3 regions of the Sorangium sp. So ce327 genome follow, and region 2 is predicted to be linked to each of the others. Evidence: riboswitches for the same ligand, from Rfam matches in the RefSeq annotation. Region 2 holds a riboswitch; each other region holds the start of a gene.

Region 1 (7,551 bases), 5.4 Mb from region 2:
CCGACCGCTCGAGCAGGCGGCGCGCGCCGGTCAGGTCGCCCCGCAGCCGCTCCGTGTACGCGAGCGTGCGCAGGCCGGTCGCGATCGGGGCCGGGTCGGCGAGCGCCCCGGCGATCTCGTTGTGCGCCTCGTAGCAGGCGCAGGCGAACGCGAGATCCCCGAGCGCGCCCGCGTAGAGCCCCGCGTCGTACGCGAGCGACGCGCGCACCCGCGCGGGCAGCGAGGCCGGCATGCCGCGGGGGTCGTCGCCGCCGGCGAACGCGCGCAGGATGCGGGCGCCGCGGGCCATGTCGCCGAGCTTGAGCCCGAGGTGCGCGAAGCCGCCGAGGGCGAGCGCGTAGATGTCGTACGCCTCGCCCGCGCGCCCGGCGCCGAGCAGCTCGGTGAGGATGGCCTCGTACGCGTCGACGGCCTCGCGTTCCCGCGGCGCCCGGCGCGGCGCCTCGTCGAGGCGCGGCGGCGCGGCGCTCCCCGCGGCGTGGACGCGCTCCGGTGGCACGCCGAGCAGCGACTTGAAGTGCTGCCGCACGAAGGGGTGCGTCGAGTAGCAGCGCTCGCCCGGGCGCGCCGCGAACACGAGCCCCAGCCGCTCGAGCCGGGCGAGCCCGCGCGCGAGCTCCGCGGCGCCCCACCCCGCCATGGCGCCCGCGATCTCGCCGCCGGCCCGGATCAGCTGGAGCAGCGCCTCCTCGCCCGCGCCGCCGGGGAACACCGAGAGGCGCGCGAGCAGGTCCCGCTCGCCCGGCGGCAGCGCGCGCGCGTAGGCCGACAGCACCGAGCTCAGGCGGCGGGCGAGGACGTCGTCCTGCTCGGCCTCGGCGAGGTGCGCCGCCTGCGCCGCGGAGAGCCGCCCCGCGTCGCCGCCGAGGAACGCGCCCACGTAGGAGCCGACGACGGCGACCGAGAGCGCGTGCCCTCCCGTCGTCTCGAACAGCGCCCCGAGGGCGCCGTCGTCGCCGCGGATGCCCCAGCGGCGCAGGAGCGACGCGGCGTCGCCCTCGCAGAGCGGCTCGGGCCGGATCGTCGCGAGCCCGCCCTCGGCCCAGGCGGACAGATCCGCGAGCGCGAAGCGCGACGTGACGAGCGCCCGCGCGCCGCCGAGCCCGGACGCGATCGCGCAGAGCAGCCGCCGGAGGAGCGCGTCGTGGAGCTCGCCGTGCGCGCGCCCTGCGCCCCCCTCGGCCTGCACGGTCTCGAGCCCGTCGAGCACGAGCAGGTGCGGCGGCCCCTGCCCCAGCGCCTCCTTCAGCCGCGCGAGCTGCTCTCCGGGCGCCGCCTGAGGCCGCGGCGCCGCCGGGCCCGAGGCGCCCGCGCCCGGCGCGAAGTAGGCCGCCGCCTGGTCGAGGAACGCCTCGGTCCTGGGGTCGTCGTAGAAGCTCCAGACGAGCACCCCGCCGGGCCGCGGGGCGTCGCCGAGCCCCTGGAGGAAGCGCTCGGCGATCGCGGTCTTGCCCGCCCCGCCGACGCCGAGGAGCGCGATCACCCGGGGGGACGGCGGCGAGCCGTCGGCCCACGCGGCGAGCCGATCGACGATCTCGGCGCGCCCGACGAAGTGCCGCGCTCGCTGGAGCGTGTGCGCGTGCAGCGGGCGCCACGCCGGGGCGGCTCCCTGCGACGGCGCGGGCGCGCCGGCGGGCGCCTTCTCGCCTGCCTCCTCGTCGGGCGCCCTCCCCGCCCCGGCGGGCGCCCTCTCCTCCCCCGCGAGCGCCTCCCCCGCCTCGTCGGGCGCCTCCACGGCCTGGCTCGCCGCACCCGCTCCCTCTGCGGCGCGATCCGCCGGCGCGGCATCGGCCTCGGCCTCGACGACGAGCAGCTCCGCCTCGGCGAGCCCGAGCTCGGCGCCGAGCCGCTCGATGATGCGCCGCCGGGACGGGCTCCGGACCGAGAAGCCGAGCCGCGGATCGTTGACGGCGCCCGACTCGTAGCGGCGGTAGGTCCGCACGTCGACGCCGATCGACGCGGCGACCTGCTCCTGCGTCAGGTCGAGATCGAGCCGCGCCCGCTGGAGGAGCGTGTGGTTGAAGCGGACCGCGGGCTCCGCGCTGCGGCCCGCCCTGGAGACCCGTGCCATCGGTGCGAGCGCTCGATCATCGGCGATGCGGCGCTCTCCTGTCCACCGCGCTGCCCGGTCCTGCCCGGTCCTGCCCGGGTCCCGCCCTTCCGGATCCGGTCCGCCCGGACCCACGCTTCACGCATGAGCACCCTGCACGCCGAACGGACCGCCCAGTGCACCGACTACACCGACGATCTCCGCATCTTCACGGTGACGAACGTCCTGTCGCCCGAGGAGTGCGAGGGCTTCATCGCGCTCGCCGAGGCGCGAGGCTTCGAGCAGGCGCCGATCGGGGGCGGCGAGGTGATCAACCTCGAGGTGCGCAGGAACGGCCGCGTCATGATCGACGATCCGGGCCTCGCCGCGAACCTCTGGGAGCGGCTCGCGCCCTGGATGCCGCCGAGCTTCGGCCTCCACCGCGCCGTCGGGCTGAACGAGCGCTTCCGCTACTATCGCTACACCGAGGGCGAATATTTCAACTGGCACGGCGACGGGTCGTTCGTGCGATCCGACGGCGAGCGGAGCCTGTTCACCGCGATGGTCTACCTGAACGACGACTTCGAGGGCGGCACGACCGATTTCTGGGGCGGCCGCAGCATCGCCCCGCGGCGCGGGATGGCGCTCCTGTTCGAGCACCGCCGGCTCCACCGCGGCGCCGCCGTGACACGGGGGAGCAAGTACGTCCTCCGCAGCGACGTGATGTACCGGCGCGGGTGATGCCAGCGCCGCGCGTGCGCCGGCGCTCGGCGCCTCAGCGCGGCGCCGCGGTCGCGCCGGCGCCGAGCGCCTCGGCGAGGCGCGGCAGCACCTCGCCGGCGCGGGCCTCGATCTTCAGCGCGCCGAGCTCCTCGCCGCGCGCGGAGCCGAGGTTGATCATGGCGATCGGGATGCCTCGCTGCGCGGCGCGCAGCACGAAGCGGTAGCCCGAGAAGACCGCCAGCGACGAGCCGACGACGAGGAGCGCGTCCGCCGCGTCCACGAGCGCGAACGCCGCGTCGACGATCGGCCGGGCCACGTTCTCGCCGAAGAAGACGACGCGCGGCTTGAGCGGCCCCTCGCAGCGGAGGCACGGCGGCGCACGGAAGCCCGCCACGTGCTCGGCGGGCAGGTCGGCGTCGCCGTCGGGGGCGACGTCGGCCGCGAGGCGCAGCCAGCCGGGGTTCTGGGCGAGGAGCCGCTCCTGGAGGGCGGCGCGCCGCTCCATCGCGCCGCACGCGAGGCAGGCGACCTCGGAGAGCGTCCCGTGCAGCTCGATGACGCGGCGGCTGCCCGCGGCCTGGTGGAGCCCGTCGACGTTCTGCGTGATGAGGCCATCGAGCTGCCCCGCCTGCTCCAGCCGCGCGAGGGCGCGGTGGGCAGGGTTCGGCTCGGCCCTGGAGAAACGCTCCCAGCCGATCACGGCGCGCGCCCAGTAGCGCTGCCGGATCTCGGCCGAGCGGGAGAACTCCCGCCCCTGGATCGGGTTCCGCGCGCGGCGCCGCGTCTCGGGCCCTCGATAATCGGGGATGCCGGACTCGGTGCTGCACCCCGCGCCCGTCAGCGCCACGATCCGCTTGCCGCGCAGGAGCGCGACGAGGTCGTCGAGCGGATCGGCCGTACGCGCTTCGCTGAGCGGCATAGGCCCGGGTTGTGGCCCGCCACGGCGGGCACCGCCAGGCCAGCGTGTGTCGACCGCGTAACCACGCAAGCAACCGAGCAACGGAGCTCCCCCACAACATCTCGCTTGACCGGCTCACTGCACCACCATATGTAGTGCCCGTGTTGGTGCCTCGGGCTTCGGCCCGGGGCTCAAAAGGGAACCCGGTGTGAATCCGGGGCTGCCCCGCAGCGGTAAGCGAGAACGATCTCCACGACGAGCACTGGCCCTCGGGCTGGGAAGCGGTGGACCGTAGGAATCCGGCGAGAGCCGGAGCGCTCGTGAGCCCGAAGACCTGCCAACATCCTGCGCTGGGGAGACATCCGGCGCCGGTTTGACCTGGAAGCCTCGAGGGAGGCGGGTAGGTCCGAGCTGGCGCAGACTCTCGCGCTTGTCCCGGTTCCGACCCCCTCCCGCGCTGTCTTCCTTTCGCCCGCGGGGGCGAGCGGTCGGTCCGAGGGCTCCTCCAAAGAGCCTGGCGCACCCGTGCGCATCGGCTGGCCTCTTCGCTCTCGCGGCATCGACGCGAGCGGTCCGGGACCGCTCGGAACGAGCACGAGGAGGATGCCATGCTGAACGAACCGTTGATGAAGAGCAACGGCGCGGCGCCGTTGCGCGCGCTCCACGCACGCCACGCACTCCACGCACCTGATGCGCCCGCCATGACGAGCGCCGGCGCGGAGGAGGCGCCCCCGCACACGACGATGCGGGTGAAGAAGAGGAACGGGTCCAGCGAGCCCGTGGACGTCAACAAGATCGTCCGGGCGGTGAGCCGCTCTTGCGCGGCCCTGTCCGACGTGGACGCGCTCCGCGTCGCGACGAAGACCATCAGCGGCCTCTACGACGGCGCGACGACGCGCGAGCTCGACCAGCTCTCCATCCAGACGGCGGCGTCGCTCATCGCGGATGAGCCCCAGTACGCGAAGCTCGCGGCGCGCCTGCTCGCCACGTACATCGACAAGGAAGTCCGCAATCAGGAGATCCACGCCTTCTCGCAGTCCATCGCCGTGGGGCGGCGGCTGGGCCTCATCAACGATCGGCTCCACGGCTTCGTGGCGCAGAACGCCCGCAAGCTGAACGACGCCATCGAGCCGAGGCGCGATCACGAGCTCGAGTACTTCGGCCTGCGGACCCTCTACGACCGCTACCTGCTGAAGCACCCCGAGACGCGCCTCGTCATCGAGACGCCGCAGCAGTTCTTCCTGCGCATCGCGTGCGCGCTCTCCGAGACGGCGGCGCAGGCGATCGAGCTCTACCGGCTCTTCTCGTCGCTCGATTACCTGCCGAGCTCACCGACGATGTTCAACTCCGGGACGAGCCACGAGCAGCTCTCGAGCTGCTTTCTGCTCGACTCGCCGGACGATCACCTCGAGACCATCTACCAGCGCTACACCGACGTCGCGATGCTCTCGAAGTTCTCGGGCGGCATCGGGCTCGCCTACCACCGGGTGCGCTCGCGCGGCTCGCTCATCGAGAGCACCAACGGGCACTCCAGCGGGATCGTGCCGTGGCTCAAGACGCTCGACGCGTCCGTCGCGGCCGTGAACCAGGGCGGCAAGCGCAAGGGCGCCTGCTGCGTCTACCTCGAGCCGTGGCACGCCGACGTCGAGGAGTTCCTCTCGCTGCGCGACAACACGGGCGACGAGGCCGCGCGCACGCACAACCTGAACCTCGCGAGCTGGGTCCCGGATCTCTTCATGAAGCGGGTCGAGGCCGACGGCGAATGGAGCCTGTTCGACCCGAAGGACGTGCGCGATCTCCCCGATCTCTACGGTGAGGAGTTCGATCGTCGGTACGTCGAGGCCGAGCGGGCAGGCCTCGCCAAGAAGACGATGAAGGCCCGCGAGCTCTACGCGCGGATGATGCGCACGCTCGCGCAGACAGGCAACGGCTGGATGACGTTCAAGGACAAGTCGAACCGCGCCTGCAACCAGACGGCGCTGCCGGGCCGGGTAGTCCACCTCTCGAACCTCTGCACCGAGATCCTGGAGGTGACCTCGAACGAGGAGTCGGCCGTCTGCAACCTGGGCTCGATCAACCTCGCTCGCCACACGGTCACGCTGGCGGACGGCGCGATCGCGTTCGACTTCGAGAAGCTCGCGTGCACGGTGCGGACCGCGGTCCGCCAGCTCGACCGCGTCATCGACCTCAACTACTACCCCATCCCCTCGACGAGGCGATCGAACCTCCGCTGGCGGCCCGTCGGGCTCGGGCTCATGGGCCTGCAGGACGTGTTCTTCCAGATGCGCCTGCCCTTCGACGCCCCGGCGGCGCGGGAGCTCTCCAGGCGGATCTCGGAGGAGGTGTATTACCACGCGCTCTCGACGTCCGCGGACCTCGCGGCGGAGAAGGGGCCGCACCCGGCGTTCGACGAGACGCGCGCCGCGCGCGGAGAGCTCCAGTTCGACGCGTGGGGCGCCGTCCCGGAGGACGCGGCGCGCTGGGAGGGGCTCCGCGCGCGCGTCCAGGCCGAGGGGCTCAGGAACTCGCTGCTCGTCGCCATCGCGCCGACGGCCACCATCGCGTCGATCGCGGGCTGCTACGAGTGCATCGAGCCGCAGGTGTCCAACCTCTTCAAGCGCGAGACGCTCTCGGGGGACTTCCTGCAGATGAACCGCTACCTCGTCGCGGAGCTCAAGCGGCTCGGCGCCTGGAACGACGCGGCGCGCGCCCGGCTCAAGCTCGCGGAGGGCTCGGTCCAGGGCATGGACGAGCTGCCCGAGCAGCTCCGCGCCGTGTACCGGACGGCGTGGGAGATCCCGATGCGCTCGCTCATCGACATGGCCGCGGATCGCGGGGCCTTCATCGATCAGAGCCAGTCGCTGAACCTCTTCATCGAGAACCCCACCATCGGTCAGCTCTCGAGCATGTACTTCCACGCATGGAAGAAGGGGCTCAAGACGACGTACTACCTGCGATCGCGCCCCGCGACGCGCATCACCAAGGCGACCGTGGAGGCGGCGCCGGCGAAGGCGGCCGCGGACGTGGCGTGCGCGCTCGAGAACCCCGAGGCCTGCGAGGCCTGCCAGTGAGCCGCGTCAGCCGCCCCGCGCGCCTCCTCGATCCGGGCCAGTGCCTCACCCTGCGCCCGATGGCCTATCCGGCCTTCTTCGAGATGTACCGCTCCGCCATCAAGAACACGTGGACCGTGGAGGAGGTCGACTTCTCCACGGACGTGGGCGACCTGCGGAAGATGACCGACGCGGAGCGGCACCTCGTGCAGCGCCTCGTCGCGTTCTTCGCCACGGGGGACTCCATCGTGGCGAACAACCTCGTGCTCAACCTGTACAGGCACATCAACGCCCCGGAGGCGCGGATGTACCTGTCACGGCAGCTCTACGAAGAGGCGCTCCACGTCCAGTTCTATCTGACGCTCCTCGACACGTACATCCCCGATCCCGAGGACCGTCACCGCGCCTTCGCGGCCGTCGAGAACATCCCCTCGATCCGGCAGAAGGCCGATTTCTGCATGCGGTGGCTCGATTCCGTCGAGTCGCTCGGGCGGCTGGAGTCGCGCGCCGAGCGGCGGCGGTTCCTCCTGAACCTCATCTGCTTCGCCGCGTGCGTCGAGGGGCTCTTCTTCTTCGGCGCGTTCGCGTACGTGTACTTCCTGCGCTCGCGCGGCCTGCTCCACGGGCTCGCCGCGGGGACGAGCTGGGTCTTCCGCGACGAGAGCGCGCACATGCGCTTCGCCTTCGAGGTCGTGAACACGGCGCGGCGCGAGGAGCCCGAGCTCTTCGACGCCGGCCTCTCGCGGTCGATCCTCGACATGATGGATGAGGCGATCGCCTGCGAGGCCCGGTTCGCCGAGGATCTCCTCGGCGCCGGCGTGGCGGGCATGTCGGCGCGCGACGTGCGCAGC
Region 2 (7,551 bases):
TCGACGCGGGGGCGCGGCTCGGGCTGAACCACCCGATGGGGCCGCTCGAGCTCGCCGACCTGATCGGGCTCGATACGGTGCTGTCGATCGCGGAGGTGCTGCACCGGGAGTTCGGGGACTCGAAGTACCGGGCGGCCACGTTGCTCCGGAACCTGGTGGCGGCGGGGTGGTACGGGAAGAAGAGCGGGCGGGGGTTCTACGTGTACGACGAGAAGGGGCAGAAGAGCGGGCGGGCGGTGTAGGCGGCTGCTGCGGAGCCAGGGAGGGAGGGGGCGCCGCGCGGGGGGCCGGCGGGGGCCCCTCCCACGAACTCGCGCCTTTTGGGGGGCCGTGGCCGGCTGAACGGCGGGGCCGATCTGAAAGGGCGTCGCACGGAGCGGGCCGGCGCTCGGGTTCGTGGGGCCCTACCCCGCCGGCCCCCCGCGCGGCACCCCCTCCCTCCCTGGCTCTCTCCAGGGGGGATGATGACGGGGGAGCGGCGGCGGGATACGCGCGAGGCGAACACGGGTGTGCGGGTCGGAGGACGGGCGGTCTGCTCGACTCACCACGATCGCACGCGGGCTCGCGACAGGACCGTCACGTCGCGCACCCGCACTCAAGCGGTGAGTTCGGATCATCGAGCGACGGGCCATGTCCCGGAACAGGTGCGAGACTCCTCCGGAAATCGCTCGCTCGTCGGCTCGTCCACGGGCTCAGCATAGCAGGCCCGTGAGGACACGGAATGACGCCCTCCCCGGCCCGCGGCAGACGCTTCCCCCCGGCGCGGGGCGCTGCTAACCACGCTCCATGACCGCTCAAGAACAGCAGCCGGGGGCCCCTGCTCGCGGTACGCTCCAGTTCGTCGCCGTCGAGCGCGCGGATCACGTCGCCATCGTGACCATCCAGCGGCCCGACAAACTCAACGCCCTGAACCCCGCCGTCCTCGGCGAGCTCACCACGGCCTTCCGCGACCTCCTCGCGCCCGCCGACGGCAACGAGGTCCGCGCGGCGGTGCTGACCGGCGCCGGCAAGGCGTTCGTCGCCGGCGCCGACATCGCGGAGATGGCGGCCATGAACAGCATCGCCGCGAAACGGTTCGCCGACGCAGGCCACCGGCTCGCCGAGCTCATCGAGACTGCCCCCTTCCCCGTGATCGCCGCCGTCAACGGCTTCGCGCTGGGCGGCGGCTGCGAGCTCGCCCTCGCATGCGACTTCATCTACGCCGCCGAAGGCGCCAAGCTCGGCCAGCCCGAGGTGAACCTGGGCGTCATCCCGGGGTTCGGCGGGACCCAGCGGCTGCTGCGACGGGTCGGGCCAGGACGCGCGCGCGAGCTCGTCTATTCAGGAGACATGATCACCGCCCAGCAGGCGCTGTCGATCGGGCTCGTCAACGCCGTCTTCCCGGCGACCGAGCTCCTCGCGCGCGCCCGCGAGACCGCCCTCAAGATCGCCTCACGCGGGCCGCTCGCCGTCGCCGCCGCCAAACGCGTCCTCCTGCGCGGCGAGAGCCTCGACCTCGCCGCCGCCAACGAGCTGGAAGCCCAGGCATTCGCCGCGCTCTTCGGCAGCGAAGATCAACAGCTCGGAATGAAAGCGTTCCTGGCGAAATCGCAGGCCACATTCACGGGCAAGTGAAGGCTCGGGAGGCGCGAACCGCGCGCTCGACGGCAAAAAAAATACCGCGCATCACGCTGGAGGGGGGCCCAGAATGACCGCGGCAGGGACACCGCGCCGGAGTCTTGAACGTCCGCCACGGTGCGAAGAAAAAAGACCGCATGCGCTCCGGGCTGGGGGGTCCGCGCCGGTGCGCATGCGGTAGTCAGATTGTGGCATCCGCAAGCGCGTTGTCGATAACAAAGTGCAATGACTGCACGCCGAGCGAGCAGAGCGCTCCAGACACGAAGGCGGCCAGGCGGGCGCGCAACCCACACACACAAGCGCAGCGGGAATTCACGTTCGAGCCGGGCATACCCCTCCACCGGAGACAGCGCACAGCGCAGCGTTCGCCGTGCATTCCGAGACGAGCGAACACGAAATCCCTCATCTCTTCAATAAGAGATGCCACGAGGCAGCAGGCCGTACACCGGACGCCTGCTCCCGAGTAAAGAGCCCGGACGAACAAAGCACACTGCGGAAAGAACGCGCCGGCGCCTTGTATTCAAGCGCACGAGAGACCCCGCTCAGGCGCAGCCCGCGACAGGCGCTGCACCCGCACGGCGACAAAGTAAACAGGTTTTATCTAAGGGGGACATAATTCAAGACGTGTGCTCGACGACTCTTCGCGTGATGCGTCTGGGTCAATTTCTCGGCCTCGGCCATCGCATCACAGGGCCTCGATCGCTCGTCGGCGCGCCCATGTCTGCTCGATGGGGGCACCGACGGGCGCGCGGCGCGCCTCGGCAGTGATGGCTTCGTGCGCCCCGGCAGTGCCCGCGAGGGCGAGGCGTCCACCAGCGGCAGGCATCACCGCCGCACCAACGCCGCGGACGAGGGCGCGTGGCGGGCCGGAGCGCGCAAGGCGGAAGCTCGACCCCGGTCGACGCACCCGGGTTCGCCCGGTCCGCGCGCCCGGGGTCCGCACCCCGGTACGCGCCCGGCTCGCGTGATCGCGCCGCCTGGATACGTGGGCCGACGCGCGGGGCACCGCGCGCGAGGCGGAGCTGGCCCGCGCTCGACGGGGAGCTCGTCCGACACGCCATGCCAGATGCAGCGCCCGCTGAGCGCCTCCTCCGCGAAGCGCCTCCTCCGCGATCGGGGCGCGACGTCCTTGACGCCGGGCACGAAACGGGATTACCGAGCACCGGCCTGACAATCCATTCCTCGGGTGCCCTCCGGGGCATAACAGGGAAGCCGGTGCAAAACCGGCGCGGTCCCGCCACCGTGAGTGGGGAGCTGCCTCCGAAGACCACTGGGCCTCATTTAGGAAGAGGCCTGGGAAGGTGGACGCAGCGCTGGGAGCTCGATCAGCTCCCTGAACCCATGAGCCGGGAGACCTACCCGAGCCTCCCACGAGGTGCAGCTTGCGCACGTCTTCGTGGCGTTCGGGTGCGGACTTCACCCGGAGCGCCGAAATCGGTCTTCACGGCCGCGCATTGTCGATCGCCGCCGTGTCCCTGGGGACGCTCCTCGCGCCCCGGCCCGCGGCCGCGATGCACCTCGCGGAAGGCGTCCTGCCGCTCGGCTGGTGCGCCTTCTGGAACGCGCTCGCCCTGCCCTTCGTCGCGATCGCCCTCCACCTTCTCCGGCGCCGCACCGAGCAGGACGCCTTCTACAAGCCGTTCGTCGGCCTCATCGCGGCCGCCGTCTTCGCGATCTCGTGCATGCCCGTGCCGGTGCCGACCGCCGGGACCTGCTCCCACCCGTGCGGCACAGGGCTCGCGGCGGTGCTCATCGGCCCCTGGATGACCGTCCTCGTCACCGTGGTGGCGCTCCTTATCCAGGCCCTCTTCCTCGCGCACGGCGGCCTCACCACGCTCGGCGCCGACGTCGCGTCGATGGGCATCGCGGGCGCCTTCACCGGATATTTCGCCTTCCACCTCGCGCGGCGCTGCGGCGCGAACCTCTGGGTCGCGGGGTTCCTGGCGGGCGTGACGTCGGACTGGGCAACCTACGCCACCACGGCGCTCGCGCTCGCGCTCGGGCTCTCGGGCGAGGGGTCGGTGACGTCCATGTTCACGGGCGTCGCCCTGGCCTTCGTCCCCACCCAGCTGCCGCTCGGCTTGCTCGAGGGCGTCATGACCGCGGGGGCGCTCGCCTTCCTGCGCGCCCGGCGGCCCGACATCCTGGACCGGCTCCAGGTCGTCCGGCTCGCCCCGGGGGCGTCGTGACGCGGCGGCTCGGACAGCGCCCGCTGCCAGCGCCGCTCGCGCGGCGCGCGTGCGCGGCAGCGCTCCGGCTCGCCGCTTCCCTCTGGCTCGCCGCCTGCGGCAATGCGTCCTGGGACGGCGTCGACGAGGCCGTGGTGCGCCGCGTCGCCGAGGACGCAGGGCGCCACGACACGGGGCCGCTGTTCGCGGGCCTCGAGGGCGACCTCCTGCTCTTCGCGTTCCTCTGGGCCGGGCTCCTCGCCGGCTTCGCCCTCGGCTATTTCTCGCGCGTGCTCTTCGTCGAGCGCGCGGGCGCGCCCGCGGTCAAGGCCGGCGGCCAAGGCCTCCGTGCGGACTGACCCGCCCCCGCGGCTCCGCGACGTGGACGCCCGGCTCCGCCTCGGGGCCGCCGTGGCGGCGTGCTGCGTCGCCGCGGGCGCGCGCTCGCCCGTCACGCCGGCCGCGCTGCTCCTCCTCGCGTGCGCGGCCCTCCGCCTCCAGGGCACGCCGGCGCGCGCCGTCCTCCGCGCCGCCGCGCCCGCCGCGTGGATCGGAGCGGTCGCGGCGGCGCTCGCGCTCGCGCTCACGCCGGGAGCGCCGCTCCTCCCCGGCGCGCCGTTCCCCGTCGACGCGATCACGGCCGAGGGGGCCCGCCGCGCCGCGGCCATCGGCGCGCGCGTCCTCGCGGCGGCCGCCGTGCTCCGGTGGCTCGCCGGCGCCGCAGCGCCCGCCGAGATCGAGGCGGCGCTCGCCGGGCTCGGCGTCCCCGCGGCCCTCGTCGAGCTGCTCGCGCTGACCCGACGCTTCGCCGGCGTGCTCCAGCGCGCGGCCGACAGCGCGTGGAGCGCCGCCGCGCTCCGCGGCGGGTTCACCCGCCCCGGGGCCGCCGCGCGCTCGGCCGGCGCCGTCGCGGGCGTCGTGGCGCTCCGGACGCTCGAGCGCTCCGAGAGCGCCGCGCTCGCGATGCAGCTCCGCGGCTACCAGGGGAAGCTCCCCGTCGCCGACCGAAGGACGAGCGCGCCCGCCGCGAACGTCGCGTTCGCCGCCGCCGCCCTCGCGGCCCTCGGGCTCAGCGTCGCCGCGGGAGAGGCCGGATGATCGCGCTGCGCGCCCCCCGGCTCGGCTACCGGCGCGGCGAGCCCGTGCTGCGCGACGTGCGCCTCGACGTCGGCGAGGGCGAGTCCGTGGCGGTGCTCGGCGGCAACGGCGCCGGCAAGACAGCGCTGCTCCGGACGCTCGTCGGGCTGCTCCCGGCGCCCGGCGGCGACGTCGAGATCGCGGGCCGCCGCGTGGGCTCGCCCTCGGACGCCGTCGCCGCGGGCGCCGCGCTCGTGCTCCAGGACCCGGACGACCAGCTGCTCGGCGCGACGCTCCTCGACGACGTCCTGTTCGGCCCGCGAAACCTCGGCCTGCCCGCGCCCGAGGCGCGCCGCCGCGCCGAGGCGGCGCTCGCCGCCGTGCAGATCGCCCACCTCGCCGACCGGGCCATCGAGGCGCTGAGCTTCGGCGAGCGCAAGCGCGCGTGCATCGCCGGGATGCTGGCGATGCGGCCGCGGGTGCTGCTGCTCGACGAGCCGACCGCGGGGCTCGACCCGGAAGGCGAGCTCGCCCTGTGCCAGACGCTGCGCGCGCTCTCCGAGCAGCAGGGGACCACGCTGGTCACCGCGACCCACGCGGTGGATCTCGTGCCGCTCTTCGCCTCGCGCGCTGTCTTGCTGGGCGACGGCCAGGTCCTCGCGGACGGGCCGCCGCGGGAGGTGTTCGCGCGGGGGGAGCTCCTCGCGCGGGCGCGGATGCGGCGGCCGTGGGTCGCCGAGCTCTGGACCCGGATGAGCCCTCTGCCGCCGCGGGGCGGCGCGGGCCTCCCGCTCACCCTGGAGGAGGCGCTCGCGTGCATGACGACGGTCTCCTGCTGATCGGCCACGGCAGCCGCGACGCCGCGTCGAACGCCGAGTTCGAGGCGATCGTGGCCGATTACGCCGCGGCGCGGCCCGAGATCGCCGTGCAGCACGGCTACATCGAGCTCGCGACGCCTCACCTCGCCGACGCGCTCGCGGCGCTCGCGGCGCGGGCGTCCCGCGTGGCGGTCGTGCCGCTCTTCCTGTTCGCGGCGGGGCACGTGAAGAACGACATCCCGCTCGCGCTCGAGCGGGCGCGGGCCGCGCACCCGGGGGTGCGCTTCTCGGCGGCGCGGCCGCTCGGCGTGCACCCGGCGCTCGCCGAGCTCGCGTTCGAGCGCGCCGCGACCGCGCTGCCGGCCGACCCGGCGGCGCGGGCCCGGTCGGCGCTCGTCGTCGTGGGGCGCGGGTCGAGCGACCCCGACGCGAACGGCGATTTCTGCAAGACGGCGCGCCTCATCGGCGAAGGCCGCGGGCTCCAGCTCGTCGAGCCGACCTTCATCGGCGTCACCCGGCCCTCGGTCGAAGAGACGCTGGAGCGGGTCGCGCGGCACCGGCCGGAGCGCGTCGTGGTGGTCCCCTACTTCCTCTTCGCCGGGCGGCTCATGACGAAGCTCGCCGAGCAGGTCGAACGCTTTTCATCGACGTACCCGTGGATCCGGGCGTCGCTCGCGCCGCACCTCGGCCGGTCGAGCGCGCTCGCGGGCCTGATCGACGAGCGCGCGCGCCAGGCGCTCGCCGGCGAGGCGCCGCTCCCCTGCGACACGTGCATGTACCGCACCGCGCTGCCGGGGCTCGCCCGGGAGGTCGGCGGGCTCAAGGCGATGCTCTACAGCGTGCGCCACACGCTCACGCACACGCAGGCGTCGAACCACCCGCACGCCCACCGCTCGCTGCGCAAGCACGTGCTCGTCTGCGGCAACGCCGACTGCGTGGACCGCGGCAGCCTGGCGCTCCTCGAGTCGGTGCGCCGGCTCGTGAAGCAGGCCGGCCAGCAGCAGCAGATCCGCGTGACGAGGACGTCGTGCATGGGGCGCTGCGGCGAGGGGCCGACGGTCGCCGTCTACCCCGACGGGGTCTGGTACCGCGGCGTCCGCGAGGAGGACGCGAAGGACCTCGTCGAGGAGCACCTGCTCGGCGACCGGCTGGTGGCCCGGCTCGTCGACGACATCATGCAGTGAGGCGCGGCGCCGGGCGCCGCCTCGAGCGTGGATCGCCGACGCGCGGAGCCTCCCCCGCAGCCCGCGCGCCACCTCGGCCGTCGTGGTCCCCTGCCCACGTCCCGCGCCAGAGCCGCCCGAGTTGACTCATATGCCCAATTCAGTCATATGAGTTCTGTGCCCGTCCGCCGCCCCGACAGACCCCGCGACCCTGCGCGGCGCACCAGGATCCTCGACGCCGCGAAGCGCCACTTCGTCGAGCGCGGCTTCAAGGGCACCAACCTCGACGCCGTCGCCGCCGAGGCCGGCTGCGCAAAGGGCGCCCTCTACCTCGAGTTCGCCGACAAGGAGTCCCTCCTGCGCGAGGTGGTGGAGCAAGCGTTCGCCACGATCCGCGCGCGCTTCGCCGCCGAGGTGCTCGGCCTGGAATCCCCGCTCGATCGCCTCGTCGCGACCCTCCGCTTCGCTTACCGACAGCAGGCGGCCGAGCCGCTCTTCGGCAAGCTCCTCCGCGAGGATCCCGACCTCCGCGCGCTCCGCCCGCTCGACGACGCCGCGAGCGCCGCCGCCGCGAAGGCGCAGATCGCCCAGATCAACGGCTGGGTCGACGAGGGCATCGCGCGCGGGGAGATCCGGCCCGACGTCGATCGCGACGCGATCCCCTTCGTCCTCGGCGTGCTGCGCTTCGCGCCCCAGCACCTCGGGCTG
Region 3 (7,551 bases), 5.4 Mb from region 2:
GGAAACCCGACGACATCCGTGCGCCGCGCGTCCAGGAGGTCCGCGACGCGACCTCTCACCGCGAGGTGCCCGCCGAGCCACCTCGCCTCCGCGTCGAGGTCGAGGGTCGCTTGCTCCGCGATCACGCCGAGCCCGGCGGGATCGGCGTACCGGCTCGACTGGTACACGGCCCGGATCTCGCCCGACGCGCCCGAGAACACGGCGCCGCCCGGGCGCTTCCACTCGGCGTGCAGGCGCGGCGCGACGACGAGGCGCGAGCGGAACGGGAGGAGGTCGTTCCTGGTCGTCCGCCCCGGCGTCGTGTCCCGCGGATCGAGCAGCGTCGCCGCGATCTCGGCGCGGAGGAACGGGGTCACCTCGACCCCGGCCAGCAGCTCCGCGCCCACGACGCGGGCGCGGCCGACGTTGTACGGGCTCACGTAGCCCTGACCGGACTTCTCGTACGCGACGAGCCCGGAGACCGCGCTCCCGAACGCGAACACGTCGAGGAAGGCGCCGCGCAGCACGGCGCCGCGCCCCGTCTGCGCCCGGATCCCGGCCTCGATCGTGGCGCCCGACTCCGGCTCGAGCGCCGCGTTGCCGTGGACGACGCCGGAGACGCCGTACACCTCGCCGAGCGTCGGGACGCGGACGTAGCGGCCCACGGTCGCGAGGAGCCGGAGCCTGTCGCTCCCCGCCTCCACGCCGACCCGCCCGGTCGGGACGAGCACGTCGCAAGGGCGCTCCCGGTCCGCGCCGGTGGCGTGGCACTCCCCGCTCGCGAGGGCGTGCAGCGCGAGCCCCTCGCCGAGGCGCGCCTCCGCGGTGACGGCGCCGCGCGCGAACGAGCGCCGCGACCGCGCGAGCGGGACGTCGTCCGGCGCGCGTGAGATGCCCTCGCGCGCGACCGAGAGCACGGGCCGCACCCGGAGCCGGTCGGCGAAGGAGAGCGTTGCCCCGAGCGTCTGCTCCAGGCGGCGGCCGGCGAGGCGGAGCTCAGGCGTCTGCAGCGCGAGCTCGAAGAGGGGGTCGTGGACCTCCGACCGCGCCTCGATGAACGAGGTGCGCGCCTCGAGCGTGTGCTGCGCCTCTCCGCCGAACGGCACCCGCGCCGCGACGGACGTCAGCGCGCGCCGCGACTCCCCCCGCGCCTCGCGGGACGGCAGGAGCGCGAGCCTCGGCACGCCCTGCTCGCGGCCTGTGCCGTTCGCGATCACGTCGACGATCGCGCCGCCGCCGAGCTCGACGCGCGCGAGCGCCCACGCGTCGATCGTGCGCACGTCGGCGTTCTGCCGGCGCTCCACGGTGTCGTCGCTCTCGTCGAAGAGCGTCCCGCCATCGTTGACGAACGTGTAGCGGTTCTCCGCGGCCTCGGCGCTCACCCCGACGATCGCGCTCACCGGGCCCGCGCTGGCGCCGGCGAACGCCCACCCGCGCCGCGCGCCGAGCGAGCCCGCCATGGCGCCCACGCCGGCCGTCGTCCGGGAAGGCCGCCGCGGCTCGAAGAAGATCGCGCCGCCGGGGCCGAGGCGGTCGGCCTCGATGGGCGCGTGGCCGCGGTAGATCTCGATGCGCTCGATGAGCCAGAGGGGCACGAGGGAGAGGTCCGCCGTCCCCACGACGTCGTCGTTCAGGCGGACGCCGGCGAGGTACACCGGCGTCTGCGTGGCGGTCGCCCCCCGGAGGGCCGCTGTCGCCGGCCCGCCGAAGCCGCCCGACTCGATGATGAGGACGCCCGGCTGCGTGCGGAGCACGTCCGCCGCCCCGAGCCCCGCGCCGGTGAGGCGCTCGCGGCCCAGCACCGATCCCGCGACGGACCTGTCCTTGGGCGGCGCGGGCGCGCGCAGGCGATCCCCCTCGACGCGCACCTCCAGCGGGTCTGCACCCGGCGGAGCGGCAGCGGGATCACCCCCCTGCTCGGTCTCCGGCCTGCGCGGATCGTCGGCGCGGGCGGCAGGCGAGGCTGCCACGGCGCTGCAGGCGGCGAGCGAGAGCCAGCACGCCGCGCCGGCGCTCTGGCGCCGACGCGACCGACGATCAGAGGAATCAACCATTCACGCGCCGCCTGCCCGCGTCGACCCAGCGCTGCTCCGGGTGAGCTGAGAGCCGAAGCGAGGGGGCTGGTGACGGGCCACGGCACCGCGCGCGAGCGAGGTGGTCGAGAGCCTGGACGCCTTCCCCTCGAAGGCTCAGGTCAGCGCGCGCCAGAGCACCGGCGCGCGCACCTTCGGCAGGTCTTCGGACTCACGGGCGCTGCGGCCGTCGCCGGTCGCTCTCCTACACATCACCGCTTCCCGGGCTGCTCTGGTGCATGCCCAGTGCTTCTTGGTGATGGTCGTTCCCGTTCACCGCTGCGGGGGCAGTCCCGGATTCTCACCGGGTTCCCTTTTCAGCTCGCCAGGGGATGGCCGGACGAGCACCGATGGCGGGGCGACTCGTCGCACCCGCCACGCAGGATGTCAACGCTGAAGCGAAGGCCCGGAGCGCCCCGTCCGCGAGCCCACCGGCGACGCACACCCGAGACAGAATCGGGAGTCCCTTGACAGTCTTGCACGCGCGTGCCATGAGTTACTTGAAACTGATTTTCTTTATCAGTTGTTAGAGACGAGCGGCCCGAGACCTGACGTCCAGCGCCCGATGACCTGAGCCCACGTGGCTCTCGACGCCCATCGGAGCTGAATGTGACGAGTTCCATCTCGATACCGGCCTCTGTCGGGCTGCCCGCGGTGAACGCAGGGCAGCTGTTGAAGCAATACACCCCTGAGTCGGCGTTCTTCTTCGCGTCGCCGACACGCACGCTCCTCGCGCAGGGCGTACACGACATGATCCTCGAGCCGAACGGCGCGGATCAGGGCGATCGCCTCGCGGACCGCGTCACGAGGGTGCTCGCGTCGGCGTCGAGGGCCGGCGCCGGCCAGGGCTTCCCCATGGTGGTCGGCGCGGTGCCGTTCAACAGCACGTCGCCGGCGCACCTCATCGTGCCGAGGGCGATCCAGAGCGCGGGCCCGCTCAACCCCACGTCGGAATCGCCGCGGTCGCACCTGCCGATCACCATCCAGGAGCTGCGCCAGGTCCCCGAGCCCCGCGACTACGTGCGCGGCGTCGAGACGGCGGTGGGCCTGATGCGGTCCGAGGCGCTGAGCAAGGTGGTCCTCTCCAGGATGCTGGAGATGGTCCTGCGAGAGCCGGTCGATCTCCGCCTCGTCCTCCAGCGCCTCTCGCAGCAGAACCGGAACGGCTACACCTTCGCCGCCAACCTCTCGGATCCCACGGCGGGGCTCTCCAGCTCCGAGCGCGGCGTCTCGACCTCGCGCGCGCGGACGCTCATCGGCGCGAGCCCGGAGCTGCTCCTGTCCCGCTCCGGGCTCCGGGTGATCGCCAATCCGCTCGCCGGCTCCGCGGTCCGCAGCCCCGACCCCGACGAGGACCGCCGGCGGGCGATCGCCCTGCTCGCGTCCGAGAAGGACCGGCACGAGCACGCGATCGTCGTCGACGCCGTCGCCGCCGCGCTCCGGCCGTTCTGCCGGCGCCTGAGCGTCCCCGACGAGCCCTCGCTCACGCAGACCCCGACGCTGTGGCACCTGTCGAGCCGGCTCACCGGGGAGCTGCGCGATCTCTCGATCTCCTCGATGAAGCTGGCCACCGCGCTGCACCCGACCCCCGCCGTGTGCGGATACCCCACGGACCGCGCCCGCGAGGCCATCGGGGCGATCGAGCGGTTCGATCGCGGGTTCTTCACGGGGCTCGTGGGCTGGTCCGACGCGAGCGGCGACGGCGAGTGGGCGGTCGTCATCCGCTGCGCCGACGTCGCCGGCCGGGCGCTCCGCCTCTATGCCGGGGCCGGCATCGTCATCGGCTCGAACGGCGAGCACGAGCTCGCCGAGACCACCGCCAAGCTCGGGACCATGCTGAACGCGCTCGGCCTCAACCAGGCGCCGGAGAGGGCATGATCGCTCCGGAGGAGAGCCGGCAGGCGCCCGCGGAGGCGCGACCGCAGGCGCTCGACGGCTGGACTCCGTGGCCGGCCGAGATGGCCGATCTCTACAGGCGCGCCGGCTACTGGCGCGGCGAGACCTTCGGGCACCTGCTCCGCGAGCGGGCCGCGCGGCACCCGGATCGGATCGCGCTCGTCAGCGGCGATCGCCGGCTGAGCTACGGGGAGCTCGATCGGCGCGCCGATCGCCTCGCCGGGGGCCTGCTGCACCTCGGGCTCCGGCCGGGGGATCGCGTCGTCGTCCAGCTCCCGAACATCGCGGAGTTCTTCGAGGTGTGCTTCGCGCTGTTCCGGCTCGGGGCGCTCCCCGTGCTGGCCCTGCCCGCGCACCGGCGCGCCGAGATCGCGTATTTCTGCGAGCACACCGAGGCGGTCGCGTACGTCATCGCCGACCGGGACGGCGGGTTCGATTACCGCGCGCTGGCGAGCCAGATCCGGCGCGACGTCAGGACCTTGCGGCACGTGCTCGTGGCCGGCGAGCCGGGCGAGCACACAGCGCTCTCCGCCCTGGATCGGGAGCCCGTGGAGCTCCCGGAGCCCGCCGCGGGGGACGTCGCCTTCTTCCAGCTGTCCGGCGGGAGCACCGGCGTACCGAAGCTCATCCCGCGGACGCACGACGACTACCTCTACAGCGTGCGGGCCAGCGCGGAGATCTGCGGGCTCGACGAGGGCAGCGTCTACCTGGCCGTCCTCCCCGTCGCGCACAACTTCACGCTCAGCTCACCCGGGAGCCTGGGCGTGCTCCACGCCGGCGGCCGCGTTGTGCTCTGCCGCCGCCCCAGCCCGGACGAGGCGTTCCCGTGGATCGAGCGGGAGCGGGTCACGCTGACCGCGCTCGTGCCGCCGCTGGCCTCGGTCTGGGTGGAGTCGGCCCGGACGGCGCGGCACGACCTGTCGAGCTTGAAGGTGCTCCAGGTCGGCGGCGCCAGGCTCTCCACGGAGGTCGCGCGCCGCGTGGGGCCGACCCTGGGCTGCAAGGTGCAGCAGGTGTTCGGGATGGCGGAGGGGCTCGTCAACTACACCCGCCTCGACGACCCCGACGCGATCGCGCTCGAGACGCAGGGGCGGCCCATCTCGCCCCACGACGAGGTCCGCGTCGTGGACGACGACGACCGCGACGTCGAGCCCGGGCAGGTCGGTCACCTGCTCACGCGGGGGCCCTACACGATCCGCGGCTATTACAGGGCCGACGCGCACAACGAGAAGGCGTTCACGCGCGACGGCTTCTACCGCACGGGCGATCTCGTGCGGCGGACCCGAGAGGGCTACCTCGTCGTGGAGGGCCGCGCCAAGGATCAGATCAACCGCGGCGGCGAGAAGATCGCGGCCGAGGAGGTCGAGAACCACGTCCTCGCGCATCCGGCGGTGCGCGACGCGGCGCTCGTCGCCATGCCGGACTCGCACCTCGGCGAGCGATCGTGCGCGTTCCTCGTGGCCCGCGGGCAACCGCCGCCGGCGAGGGAGATCAGCGCCTTCCTGCGCGAGCGCGGCGTCGCCCAGTTCAAGGTGCCCGATCGCATCGAGTGGCTCGACGCCCTCCCGACGACGAGCGTCGGCAAGGTGGACAAGAAGGCGCTCCGCCGGTGGATCGCCGACAGGCTCGCGCAGGGCGCGCGCGCCTGAGAGGACAGCGCGGGCCCAGGCGGCGCAGCGACGCCCGCGGCCCGTTCCATCGACAGGAGCGCTGCGACCAGAAGAGAGAGAAGAGAGGAACGATCATGGCCATCCCCCGCATCCAGACCTATCGCATGCCACGAGCCGACGAGCTCCCGGAGAGCCGGGTGTCATGGCGGCCGGACCCGGGGCGCTCCGTCCTCTTGATCCACGATATGCAGGAGTATTTCCTCGGCTTCTACGACGCGAGCGCGTCCCCGATGGTCGAGCTGATCGCCCATGCCCGCCTGCTCCGGGAGCGGTGCGCGGCGAGCGGGATCCCGGTCGTCTACACGAAGCAGCCCGCCGAGCAGACGAGGGCCCAGCGCGGTCTGCTGACGGATCTCTGGGGGCCCGGGCTGACGCAGCAGCCCGACAAACACGAGATCGTGCGCGAGCTCGCGCCGGGAAGCGCCGACACCGTGCTCACCAAGTGGCGGTACAGCGCCTTCCAGCGAACGGAGCTCCTGGATCTCATGCGCCGGTGGGGCCGCGATCAGCTGATCGTGTGCGGCGTGTACGCGCACATCGGGTGCCTGCTGACCGCGTGCGAGGCGTTCATGAACGACGTCCAGCCGTTCCTCGTGACCGACGCGACCGCCGATTTCTCCCGGCAGCAGCACGACATGGCCATCGCCTACGTGGCGCAGCGGTGCGGCGTCGCGCTGCCGACGAGCGACGTCCTGGCCGCGCTCGCGCCCCGCGAGCGGACGAGCGCCCCGCAGCGCGACGCGGCGGCGCCGGCGCAGGCGCCGCTCAGCGCGACGCAGGACCGGGCGCCGTGGGTCGAGCGTCTGCGCGGCGACGTCGCCGAGGTCCTCGACCAGCTCCCCTCGGCGATCTCCGATCGCGACAACATCCTCGATCTGGGGCTCGACTCGATACGGCTCATGACGCTCGTCGAGCAGTGGCGCGCCGCGGGGATCGACGTCGCGTTCGTGGACCTCGCCGAGCTGCCGACGCTCGGGCACTGGTGGGAGCTCCTGTCGACCCGGCTGCCGCGCGAGGCGAGGCCAGCGCCCCGGCACCGCGCGGAGGCGCCCCTCCAGGAAGCCGCCCGCTGACCGGCCGAGCTTGCCCCACGACGGCTTCCCCATGGCACAGGTCACCATGAATCAGGTCGCGACGTCCCCACCCAGGACGGTGGCGCGCACCCCGCCGCGCCTCCTCGAGGTGCTGCGCACGACCGCGATCTCCCCCCGCATGCGGCGGATCACGCTGGGCGGCGAGGCGATCGCGGGGTTCCCCGCGCGCTCCGGCGGCGCGCACATCAAGGTCTTCTTCCCGCGCGGCGACCAGGCGGCGCCGGAGCTGCCCACGCTGGGCCCGGACGGCCCCGTCTGGCCTCCGGTGCCGCGGCGGCCGATCACGCGCACGTACTCGGTGCGCAGGTACGACGCGCAGGCCGGCGAGCTGGACGTGGACTTCGTCCTGCACGGGGACGACGGCCCCGCGTCGCGGTGGGCCCGCCACGCCAGGCCGGGCGATCGCATCGGCATCGCCGGGCCGGGCGGCCCCGATCCGATGCTCGGCCCCGCGGACTGGTACCTCCTGGCCGGCGATCTCTCCGCGCTGCCGGCGATCGGCGCGCTGCTCGAGGCCCTGCCGAAGACGGCGCGCGGCCACGCCATCGTCGCGGTCCCCGACGCGGCGGACGTGCAGGAGATCGATCGCCCGCCGCACGTCGCGCTGACCTGGATCTACCTGCAGGGCGAGCACGCCCCGGGCCCCCGGCTCGAGGCGGCCGTCCGCGCCCTGGCGTGGCCAGAGGGCCGCGTCTTCGCCTGGGTCGCGGGCGAGTCGTCGTCCGTCGTGGCGATCCGCGATCACCTGCTCGACGAGCGCGGGCTCGGTCGCGAGGCGCTGTACGCGATCCCCTACTGGAAGGCCAGCCAGTCCGAGGAGGCGTACCACGCGGAGCGGCA

Evidence for each region. Region 2 has a riboswitch for cobalamin ahead of WME95_RS01440 (energy-coupling factor ABC transporter permease). Riboswitches for the same ligand answer to the same signal wherever they lie in the genome.
Region 1: linked by a shared signal. The riboswitch ahead of WME95_RS21855 (ribonucleoside-diphosphate reductase subunit alpha) and the one ahead of WME95_RS01440 (energy-coupling factor ABC transporter permease) in region 2 are both predicted to bind cobalamin.
Region 3: linked by a shared signal. The riboswitch ahead of WME95_RS21870 (TonB-dependent receptor) and the one ahead of WME95_RS01440 (energy-coupling factor ABC transporter permease) in region 2 are both predicted to bind cobalamin.

The regions. Positions count from the first base shown of each region.
Region 1 covers NZ_CP150330.1:5,811,435-5,818,985, forward strand. The annotation lists gene WME95_RS21840 (helix-turn-helix domain-containing protein) at 1-2,071, opposite strand, end outside; gene WME95_RS21845 (prolyl hydroxylase family protein) at 2,195-2,770, shown strand; gene WME95_RS21850 (NAD-dependent protein deacetylase) at 2,805-3,671, opposite strand; cobalamin riboswitch at 3,799-4,006, shown strand; gene WME95_RS21855 (ribonucleoside-diphosphate reductase subunit alpha) at 4,259-6,721, shown strand; gene WME95_RS21860 (ribonucleotide-diphosphate reductase subunit beta) at 6,781-7,551, shown strand, end outside.
Region 2 covers NZ_CP150330.1:375,659-383,209, reverse strand. The annotation lists gene WME95_RS01450 (3-hydroxyacyl-CoA dehydrogenase family protein) at 1-242, shown strand, start outside; gene WME95_RS01445 (enoyl-CoA hydratase/isomerase family protein) at 787-1,614, shown strand; cobalamin riboswitch at 2,785-2,994, shown strand; gene WME95_RS01440 (energy-coupling factor ABC transporter permease) at 3,093-3,806, shown strand; gene WME95_RS01435 (hypothetical protein) at 3,803-4,144, shown strand; gene WME95_RS01430 (CbiQ family ECF transporter T component) at 4,134-4,883, shown strand; gene WME95_RS01425 (energy-coupling factor ABC transporter ATP-binding protein) at 4,880-5,701, shown strand; gene WME95_RS01420 (CbiX/SirB N-terminal domain-containing protein) at 5,677-6,864, shown strand; gene WME95_RS01415 (TetR/AcrR family transcriptional regulator) at 7,012-7,551, shown strand, end outside.
Region 3 covers NZ_CP150330.1:5,820,478-5,828,028, forward strand. The annotation lists gene WME95_RS21870 (TonB-dependent receptor) at 1-2,033, opposite strand, end outside; cobalamin riboswitch at 2,192-2,418, opposite strand; gene dhbC (isochorismate synthase DhbC) at 2,661-3,929, shown strand; gene WME95_RS21880 ((2,3-dihydroxybenzoyl)adenylate synthase) at 3,926-5,596, shown strand; gene WME95_RS21885 (isochorismatase family protein) at 5,692-6,690, shown strand; gene WME95_RS21890 (siderophore-interacting protein) at 6,737-7,551, shown strand, end outside.